3 regions of the Streptomyces sp. NPDC007808 genome follow, and region 3 is predicted to be linked to each of the others. Evidence: riboswitches for the same ligand, from Rfam matches in the RefSeq annotation. Region 3 holds a riboswitch; each other region holds the start of a gene.
The links. Region 3 has a riboswitch for thiamine pyrophosphate ahead of thiO (glycine oxidase ThiO). Riboswitches for the same ligand answer to the same signal wherever they lie in the genome.

Region 1 (3,268 bases), on a different contig from region 3:
CGGATACCCGCTTGGTACAGCCCGCGCCAGCCCATCGTGGGGTTGGCCTCGTGGAGCTCCCAGACGGCGGACGTCTGGGTGACCGTCACGTCGTCGAGGACACCGAGCGAGCCGATGATGATTCCGGCGAGCAGCAGACCACTCATGTCGATCGACGGGTACAGGCCGTGGATCAGTCCGGTGTTGTCGTCGGTGTTGCCAGTGAGCGCCGCCCAGTCGATGAACACCGAGCCGAGGAAGCCGATCAGCAACAGCGAGATGAGCGTGCCGAGCACCGCGACGGACGTCCGGGCCGACAAGCCGTGGCACAGGTACAGGGCGATGAGCATGATGGCGCTCGACCCGACCACCGCCACGACCAGCGGGTTGGAGCCCTGAAGGATCGCCGGCAGGATGAAGAAGTTCAGCACCATGAAGCTGATGGCCAGCGAGATCAGCGCCATGACACCACGCATCCGCCCGACGATCACGACGGCGACCGCGAAGATGCCGGCGAGCACGGACAACGGCACTCGACGGTTCACGTCGGTGACCGAGTACTGCAGGTCCTTGGGCGCCGAGGGTTCGTAGGCGACCACGACCTCCTGGCCCTCGCTCAACTGCCGTGACTGGTCGGGCTGCACGATCTCCGTGAACGTCCGGCCCTTGTCCTTGCCGGTGTCGACGCGGATCGTCGCCTTCTTGCAGGTGCCGTTCTCCTGCTGCACGGCGGAGGAGCCCTCGGCCGTGGAGGTGTCACCGGTCGGGGGCACCCCCGAGGCGCCTGCTTCCTTGCAGCTCACCTCGACCACCTGGGTGACCGTGGCTTGCTGCGTCTGCCGGTCGAAGCCGACGCCTGTGCGCTCGTGCGGCGGGGCGCCGCCCGGCCACAGCACGACGAGCCCCACCATCACTGCCGCGGCGAACGGGATCAGGACCGCCGCGATGACCTTGCGCAGATGCTGGGAGACGGGCGCCGCGGGGCCGTGGGCGTGACTGTGCGAGTGCCCATGGCCGCCGCCCCCGCCTCCACCCTGGCCCCCGCCACCGTCACCGTGCGAGCCACCGGAACCGGGCCCATGCCCGTGCCCCCCACCCCCGAAGTCGTCCCCGTGGCCGCCCCCGAAGCCATCCCCGTGACCGCCCCCGGAACCCGGCCCATGACCGTGTCCCCCGCCGAAGTCGTCCCCGTGACCGCCCCCGAAGCCGTCCCCGCTCCCCCCACCAGGTCCGCGACCGGGCCCTTCCACGTCCCCGGGCCCTCGCCCCGGCGCGCCGCGATAGGCGGGACCGTAACCCCGTACGCCACCCGCCCGGGGCCCCCGCTCGTGCCCGCCGCCGGCGCCGGTCCCGCCTCCGCTGCCATGCTCCTGCACCCCACCGGAACCCCGGCCGTGCTCGTGCCAGCCGTCGGATCCAGCCGCGTGGTCGCCGGACCCATCGCCGGACCCATCGCCGGAACCACGGCCGAACTCACCGTCGTATCTGCCTCGGGGCATCGCCGAACCCCGGCCGTCCGTAAGGCCGTTGCCTCGTGCGGGGCCGTTTCCGGAGCCCGAGCCGCGGTGCGGCTCGGGCGGTGGGTACGGAGGTTCATGCGTCGTGGTCACCGACCGATCATCGCAAGAACGAGGGGGGCCCTCTGTTCACCGCGCCCGAATTGACGCTAGCGTGGAGCCACCTTTGTACACGCGGGAGCTCGGAGCACCGGGCTGAGAGGGCGCTGACCTCCGTCCCAGCGATGTTTCACATGAAACATCACCCATCGCGAGTGATGTTGCACACGAAACATCGGCAGACGGATACCGCTGCGTCGACCGCCGAACCTGTTACCGGGTAATGCCGGCGTAGGGAGTAGGTCTCATGACCATCAAGGACGCGCGCACGCCTGCCTCCGTTCAGGACGAGAAGTCCCAGGAGGCCGGGAAGTCCATCGGCTGGCACAAGGCGTACGTCGAGGGCTCACGCCCCGATCTGCGGGTGCCGGTCCGCCAGGTGCACCTCACCAACGGGCAGTCGGTCACGCTGTACGACACGTCGGGCCCGTACACCGATCCACTCGCCGAGACGGATGTCCGCAGGGGGCTGCCTCCGTTGCGGGAGAACTGGATCATCGCCCGCGGCGACACAGAGGAGTACGCGGGCCGTCCCGTCCGTCCCGAGGACGACGGGATCAAGCACACCTCGCCGCGTGGTGGCCTGCGCAACCTCGACGCCGTCTTCCCCGGCAGGCCGCGTCAGCCGCGTCGTAGCCGGGACGGCAAGGCGGTGACGCAGCTCGCCTACGCGCGCCGTGGCGAGATCACTCCCGAGATGGAGTTCGTAGCCATCAGGGAGAACGTTTCTCCCGAGGTGGTGCGCGACGAGATCGCGGCGGGCCGGGCGGTGCTGCCGGCCAACGTCAACCACCCGGAGATCGAGCCGATGATCATCGGCAAGCGGTTCCTGGTGAAGGTCAACGCCAACATCGGCAACTCCGCGGTCACCTCCTCCATCGAGGAGGAGGTCGAGAAGATGACCTGGGCGACCCGCTGGGGTGCCGACACGGTCATGGACCTGTCCACCGGCCGCAACATCCACACCACGCGCGAATGGGTGCTGCGCAACTCCCCCGTCCCGATCGGCACGGTGCCGCTCTACCAGGCGCTGGAGAAGGTGGACGGCCGCGCCGAGGAACTGACCTGGGAGATCTACAAGGACACGGTCATCGAGCAGGCCGAGCAGGGCGTGGACTACATGACGGTCCACGCGGGCGTGCGCCTGCCGTACGTACCGCTCACCGCCAACCGCAAGACCGGCATCGTCTCCCGTGGCGGCTCGATCATGGCCGCGTGGTGCCTCGCGCACCACAAGGAGAGCTTCCTGTACGAGAACTTCGAGGAGCTGTGCGAGATCCTCGCGGCGTACGACGTCACGTACTCGCTCGGCGACGGCCTGCGGCCGGGCTCGATCGCGGACGCCAACGACGAGGCGCAGTTCGCGGAGTTGAAGACGCTCGGGGAACTCAACACGATCGCCAAGCGTTTCAACGTACAGACCATGATCGAGGGCCCGGGACATGTCCCGATGCACAAGATCAAGGAGAACATCGACCTTCAGCAGGAGATCTGCGATGAAGCTCCGTTCTATACGCTCGGCCCGCTGACCACGGACGTCGCGCCGGCGTACGACCACATCACCTCCGGCATCGGTGCCGCGATGATCGCCTGGTGGGGCACGGCCATGCTCTGCTACGTCACGCCCAAGGAGCACCTGGGCCTGCCCAACCGTGACGACGTCAAGACCGGCG
Region 2 (3,268 bases), on a different contig from region 3:
GTCCGGCCGGCTGGAGGCGCGCAGGAGTTCAGTGACTTCCTCGACGCGGTGGATCACCAGGGTGATCTGGCCGTCGGGCGCGAAGACGGGCGCGTTGACCACGCTCCAGTAGCGTTCCTCCCAATGGCCGGGGCGCTGCGCGGATTCCACGTCGTAGCGCTGCAGGTCCATGTCGATCTTGCGGTTGGCCAGGACCGCTCGCAGGGATGCCTCCAGGTGGCGGGCGTCGGAGGCTGCCGGGTCCCGCGGGCTGCCGGGGAAGGCGTCGAAAAGGTAGCGGCCCACCACCTGGTCGCGGCTGCGTCCGGCCTGGCGCAGCCACGCGAGGTTGGCGTCGGCGAAGACCAGTTCGGGAGTCAGCAGAGCGACCGCGCCCGGCAGCGCTCTGAACACTGCCGCGTAGTCGATAATCATGGATGCAGGATATGGACAAATGGTGCGATTCATGCTTCCTGGCATCGCCCTGATGGAGACCCGCCCCTTCCTCTGTCGGCGGCAACCCGATCAGTGAACTAAGGCCTGGTCAACGGGGAGGTCCTCGGGTGCACCGCCCACAACCGCCAGGTCAAGGTCCGGCTTGATGAGGGGCCGGCAGCCGACGAGTGATCTCCGCTGGGCCGTCTCTGGGCCTTCTCTGGGCCGTCCGAGGCCGCTCAGCGGCGACCGGTGACGACTACCTACGGCAGCCGTAGCAGGCGACAGCCGCAGGTCACCCGATTCGATCTGCGACACTGGTACAGCCATGCCTAAGCCCGGAGAACTCACTTTCGTCGCCCCGCGCGGAGCCAAGAAGCCGCCGCGGCATCTTGCCGATCTCACGCCCGGAGAGCGCAAGGACGCCGTTGCCGCGATCGGCGAGAAGCCGTTTCGTGCCAAGCAGCTCTCGCAGCACTACTTCGCGCGGTACGCGCACGACCCGGAGCAGTGGACCGACATCCCCGCCGGTTCGCGCGACAAGCTGCGCGAGGAGCTGTTCCCTGAGCTGATGACCGTCGTACGGCATCTGTCGACCGACCAGGGCGACACCCGCAAGACGCTGTGGCGGCTGTTCGACGGGACGCTCGTGGAGTCGGTGCTGATGCGGTACCCGGACCGGGTGACGATGTGCATCAGCTCGCAGGCGGGGTGCGGGATGAACTGCCCGTTCTGTGCGACCGGGCAGGCGGGGCTGGACCGCAATCTGTCCACCGCCGAGATCGTCCACCAGATCGTGGACGGGATGCGGGCGCTGCGGGACGGAGAGGTGCCGGGTGGGCCGGCGAGGCTGTCGAACATCGTCTTCATGGGGATGGGCGAGCCGCTCGCCAACTACAACCGGGTCGTGGGGGCCATCCGGCGGCTGACCGATCCCGAGCCCGACGGGCTGGGGCTGTCCCAGCGCGGGATCACCGTCTCGACGGTCGGGCTCGTCCCGGCCATCCACCGGTTCGCCGACGAGGGCTTCAAGTGCCGGCTCGCCATCTCGCTGCACGCCCCCGACGACGAGCTGCGCGACACCCTCGTCCCCGTGAACACGCGGTGGAAGGTGCGGGAGGTCCTCGACGCCGGGTTCGAGTACGTCGCGAAGAGCGGACGGCGGCTGTCCATCGAGTACGCCCTCATCCGGGACATCAACGACCAGGCCTGGCGCGGTGACCGGCTCGGGCGGCTGCTCAAGGGCAAGCCCGTGCATGTGAACCTGATTCCGTTGAACCCGACTCCCGGTTCGAAGTGGACCGCCTCCCGGCCCGAGGACGAGAAGGCGTTCGTCGAAGCCATCGCCGCGCATGGTGTGCCGGTGACGATTCGGGACACCCGTGGTCAGGAGATCGACGGGGCGTGTGGGCAGCTCGCCGCGACCGAGCGGTAGTCTGACCGCCGTAAGAACATCTGCATATTCCGACAGGGGAGCGCCACAGCGCTGAGAGTGCGGCACCGGCCGCAGACCCTCCGAACCTGGCCCAGGTCATTCTGGGTAGGGAGATCGGTCACCACTCAAGCTGTTGCGCCCTGCCCGGAGCCCCTGGGGTTCCGGCCAGGGCCGCGTCTCTTCCTGGTCACTCCAGGAGGAATCAGTGAGCATCACCAAGTACAAGGCCACGGCCTCGCTCGCCGGTCTCGGTCTCCTCGCGCTGCCCGCGCTGGCCGCGTGCGGATCGTCCGACGGCGACGGCGCAGGGGGCAGCGGTGGTGGTTCCAAGACCGTCACGCTGGTCAGCCACAACTCGTGGGCCGTGTCCAAGGACGTCCTCGCCGCCTTCGAGAAGAAGTCCGGCTACAAGGTCAAGGTCCTGGAGGACGGCGACGCCGGGCAGGCCGTCAACAAGGCGATCCTGACCAAGGACAACCCGCAGGGCGACGTCTTCTTCGGCGTCGACAACACCCTGCTCTCCCGCGCGCTCGACAACGGGCTGTTCCAGTCGTACGAGGCCAAGGGCTCCGACCAGGTCCTGCCCGAGTACCGGGTCGACCAGGACAAGCACCGGGTGACGCCCGTCGACACCGGCGACATCTGCGTCAACTACGACAAGGCGTACTTCAGCGAGCACAAGCTGACCCCGCCCGCCTCCTTCGACGACCTGGTCAAGCCCGAGTACCGCAACCTCCTCGTCACCGAGAACGCCTCCACCTCCTCGCCGGGCCTGGGCTTCCTGCTCGGCACCGCCGCCAGGTACGGCGACGACGGCTGGCAGGACTACTGGAAGAAGCTGAAGGCCAACGGCGTCAAGGTCGTCGACGGCTGGGAGCAGGCCTACAACGAGGAGTTCTCCGGCTCCGCGGGCGGCAAGAAGGCCAAGGCCGACCGGCCGCTCGTCGTGTCGTACGCCTCCTCACCGCCCGCCGAGGTGATCTACGCCGATCCCAAGCCGACCACCGCGCCCACAGGCGTAGCGACCGGCACCTGCTTCCGCCAGGTCGAGTACGCGGGCCTGCTGAGCAACGCCCGCAACGCCGAGGGCGGCAAGGCGCTCCTCGACTTCCTGCTGAGCACGACGTTCCAGGAGGACATGCCGCTCAACATGTTCGTCTACCCGGTGCGCGAGGGCGCCCAGGTGCCGCCGGAGTTCACGAAGTACGGCCCGCAGGCGGAGGACCCCGAGACGATGGCCCCGGCGAAGATCGCCGACAACCGTGACGACTGGGTCAAGTCGTGGACCTCGCTCGTACTGAAGTAGCGGCCTCCCGCACGAGGGCCGCGCGGGGCGCGGCGGTGCCGCTCGGTCTCGTCGCCGTACCCGTCGCGTTCTTCGCGGTCTTCTTCGCCTATCCCGTCGCCGCCATCGTCGCG
Region 3 (3,268 bases):
GCACCGAGGTGCGCAGGTGGGAGTCGGCGACGACCTCGTCGTGCGCGCCGAGCTCGATGCCCGAACCGGCCAGCCATGCGGTGGCGGGCCGCGCCCCGATGCCGACCACCACGGCGCCAGCCGGGATCCGCGAGCCGTCGTCGAGGACGACCGCGCCGGGCTCGACGCGCTCCACACGCGCGTGCGTCCGCAGTACGGCCCCGCTGTCCGCGTACCAGGAGGTCATCGGCGCCGCCACCGCCGCGGGCAGCGCACCCGCGAGCGGTCGGTCGGCGGCCTCCACGACGGTCACCGCGCAGCCCGCCTCGCGCGCGGCCGTGGCGAACTCCGCACCGATCCAGCCCGCCCCGACGACGACGATGTCGTGCTGCCGTGCGAGCACCGGCCGCAGCCGCTCGGCGTCGTCCAGGGTGCGCAGCAGATGCACCCCCGGAACGCCTTCCGCACCCGGCAGCCGGATGGGTTCGGCGCCGGTGGCGAGCACGAGGACGTCGTACGGGACGGCCCCGGCCTCGGTGTCCAGCTCGTGGTCGGCGGAGCGCACGCCCAGCACCTCGCGCCCCAGCCGCAGTTCGATGTCGAGGGCGTCGAAGTCGACGTCGAAGGCGGAGCCTTCGGCGTTGCCGAGCAGGACGGCCTTGGACAGCGGAGGCCGGTCGTACGGCTGGTGGGGTTCGGCGCCGATCAGCGTGACCGTGCCGGTGAAGCCCTGTTCGCGCAGGGCGACCGCGGTCTGCACCCCGGCCATGCCCGCGCCCGCGACGACCACGCGTCGCGCCTGTGACGTGCCCTGTTGCTGCGTCTGCTCGCTCACCTGATCACCATAGACAACTGACAATTCGTCAGTCAGGGGGCGTGCTCAGTGACCTGCTCCACAACACTCGTGCCCCGACCCGCCTGCGACTCCCACTCCCAGCTCTCCGCCAGGCGCACCCGCCCGTCGGGCAGGTCGGTCACCGTCGACACACAGTGGCCCGACGACGTCGTCCCGTCGCGCTTGAGCTGCACGTACCGGAAGTCCAGCCGGTCACCTGCCCTGGTGCCGACCAGATACCCGCGCACGACGTCGCCGCCCGCGTACTCCGCCCAGATCTCACCGTCCTTCTCGTGGTAGGTGAACCGGGTGCGGGTACCCACCTGACCTGGGGCTTGGTCGGCCACGGGGGCGAGGACGAGTCCGTCGAGCGAGCGGGCCACGGGCACGGGCTCCCTTACTGAGGTCTGCGGCGTCGGGCTAGGGTGGCCAACGTAGAGCACTCGCGGGAGCCCGGACGCACCGGGCTGAGAGGGAGGCTGGCGGCCTCCGACCGTACGAACCTGATCCGGGTCATGCCGGCGAAGGGAGGGGCTGGACGCCCATGTCGCGTACGCGAACGTCAGACGTCCTTGTCATCGGGGGCGGAATCATCGGGCTCGTCACGGCGTGGCGGGCCGCGGGACGCGGGTTCACGACGGCCGTCGTGGATCCCGAGCCGGGCGGCGGCGCCGCCCAGGTGGCGGCCGGGATGCTGGCCGCCGTCACGGAACTGCACTACGGCGAGCAGACGCTGCTGGGTCTGAACCTGGCCTCGGCCCGCCGGTACCCGGACTTCGCCGCCGAGCTCACCGAGCTCACCGGCCATGACCTCGGCTACCGGCGCTGCGGCACGCTCGCCGTCGCGCTGGACTCCGACGACCGGGCCCACCTGCGGGAACTGCACGCCCTGCAGCGCCGCTCGGGGCTGGAATCCGAGTGGTTGTCGGGGCGTGAGTGCCGGCGCCTTGAGCCGATGCTCGCGCCGGGGGTGCGCGGCGGGCTGCGGGTGGACGGCGACCACCAGATCGATCCGCGGCGGCTGGCCGGGGCGCTGGTGGCCGCGTGCGAGCGGGCCGGTGTGGTCTTCCACCGGGCCTGGGCCGAGCGCTTCGACGTCGTACGGGACCGGGCCGCCGGCGTGACCACGGCGGACGGCACCCAGCTGCGCGCCGGCCAGGTGGTCCTCGCCGCCGGCAGTCGCAGCGGGCTGCTGCCCGGGGTCCCGGACGACGTGCTGCCGCCGGTGCGCCCCGTGAAGGGCCAGGTGCTGCGGCTGACCGTGCCGAAGCGGTACGCGCCGTTCCTGAGCCGGACCGTTCGGGCCGTGGTACGCGGCAGCCAGGTGTACCTCGTGCCGCGCGAGAGCGGGGAGCTGGTCGTCGGGGCGACGAGCGAGGAACTGGGCTGGGACACGACGGTGACCGCGGGCGGGGTGTACGAGTTGCTGCGCGACGCCCACGAGTTGGTGCCGGGCATCACGGAGCTGCCGCTCACCGAGACACGGGCCGGTCTGCGCCCCGGCTCCCCCGACAACGCGCCGCTGCTCGGCCCGACCGAGCTGACGGGGCTGCTGCTGGCCACCGGCCACTACCGCAACGGCGTGCTGCTCACACCGGTCACCGGCGACGCCATGGCGCACGTCCTGGCCACCGGTGAACTCCCCGAGGAGGCCAGGGCGTTCACGCCCAGGCGCTTCAGTCCCGCCGCACTCACGGAGCAGCCCGCATGAACACCCCGGTCAGGCCGGTCACCATCTCGGTCAACGGCGAGCGTCGTCAGATCGAGTCGGGCACGGCTCTCGACACGCTCGTGAAGTCCCTCACCGCGGCGCCCTCCGGGGTGGCCGCCGCCCTCAACGAAACCGTCGTCCCGCGCGCCCAGTGGCCGTCGACCCCCCTCGCCGACGGGGACCGTGTCGAGGTCCTCACCGCCGTCCAAGGAGGCTGACCATGGCCGACGATCCCTTTGTCATCGGCGACTCGTCCTTCACCTCCCGCCTGATCATGGGCACGGGAGGGGCGCCCAGCCTGGAGGTGCTGGAGCGGGCGCTGGTGGCGTCCGGGACGGAGCTGACCACGGTCGCGATGCGGCGGGTGGACCCGTCGGTGCACGGCTCCGTTCTGTCCGTCCTGGACAGGCTCGGCATCCGGGTGCTGCCGAACACGGCGGGGTGCTTCACGGCGGGTGAGGCCGTGCTGACGGCCCGCCTCGCGCGCGAGGCGCTCGGTACGGATCTGGTCAAGCTGGAGGTCATCGCCGACGAGCGGACCCTGCTGCCGGATCCGATCGAGCTGCTGGACGCGGCGGAGACGCTGGTGGACGACGGGTTCACCGTGCTGCCGTACACCAATGACGACCCCGTGCTGGCCCGGAAGCTGGAGGACGTCGGCTGTGCGGCGATCATGCCGCTGGGGTCGCCGATCGGCTCCGGACTCGGCATCCGCAATCCGCACAACTTCCAGCTGATCGTGG

Region 1: linked by a shared signal. The riboswitch ahead of thiC (phosphomethylpyrimidine synthase ThiC) and the one ahead of thiO (glycine oxidase ThiO) in region 3 are both predicted to bind thiamine pyrophosphate.
Region 2: linked by a shared signal. The riboswitch ahead of ACFYNL_RS12070 (thiamine ABC transporter substrate binding subunit) and the one ahead of thiO (glycine oxidase ThiO) in region 3 are both predicted to bind thiamine pyrophosphate.

Annotation. Positions count from the first base shown of each region.
Region 1 is NZ_JBIAEQ010000004.1:228,754-232,021, reverse strand. Features, by position in the region: gene ACFYNL_RS16850 (YibE/F family protein) at 1-1,229, opposite strand, end outside; TPP riboswitch at 1,661-1,850, shown strand; gene thiC (phosphomethylpyrimidine synthase ThiC) at 1,843-3,268, shown strand, end outside.
Region 2 is NZ_JBIAEQ010000003.1:69,871-73,138, reverse strand. Features, by position in the region: gene ACFYNL_RS12080 (PP2C family protein-serine/threonine phosphatase) at 1-414, opposite strand, end outside; gene rlmN (23S rRNA (adenine(2503)-C(2))-methyltransferase RlmN) at 743-1,849, shown strand; TPP riboswitch at 1,874-1,979, shown strand; gene ACFYNL_RS12070 (thiamine ABC transporter substrate binding subunit) at 2,055-3,155, shown strand; gene ACFYNL_RS12065 (ABC transporter permease) at 3,131-3,268, shown strand, end outside.
Region 3 is NZ_JBIAEQ010000002.1:143,836-147,103, forward strand. Features, by position in the region: gene ACFYNL_RS06865 (NAD(P)/FAD-dependent oxidoreductase) at 1-814, opposite strand, end outside; gene ACFYNL_RS06870 (hypothetical protein) at 847-1,197, opposite strand; TPP riboswitch at 1,250-1,361, shown strand; gene thiO (glycine oxidase ThiO) at 1,359-2,525, shown strand; gene thiS (sulfur carrier protein ThiS) at 2,522-2,743, shown strand; gene ACFYNL_RS06885 (thiazole synthase) at 2,746-3,268, shown strand, end outside.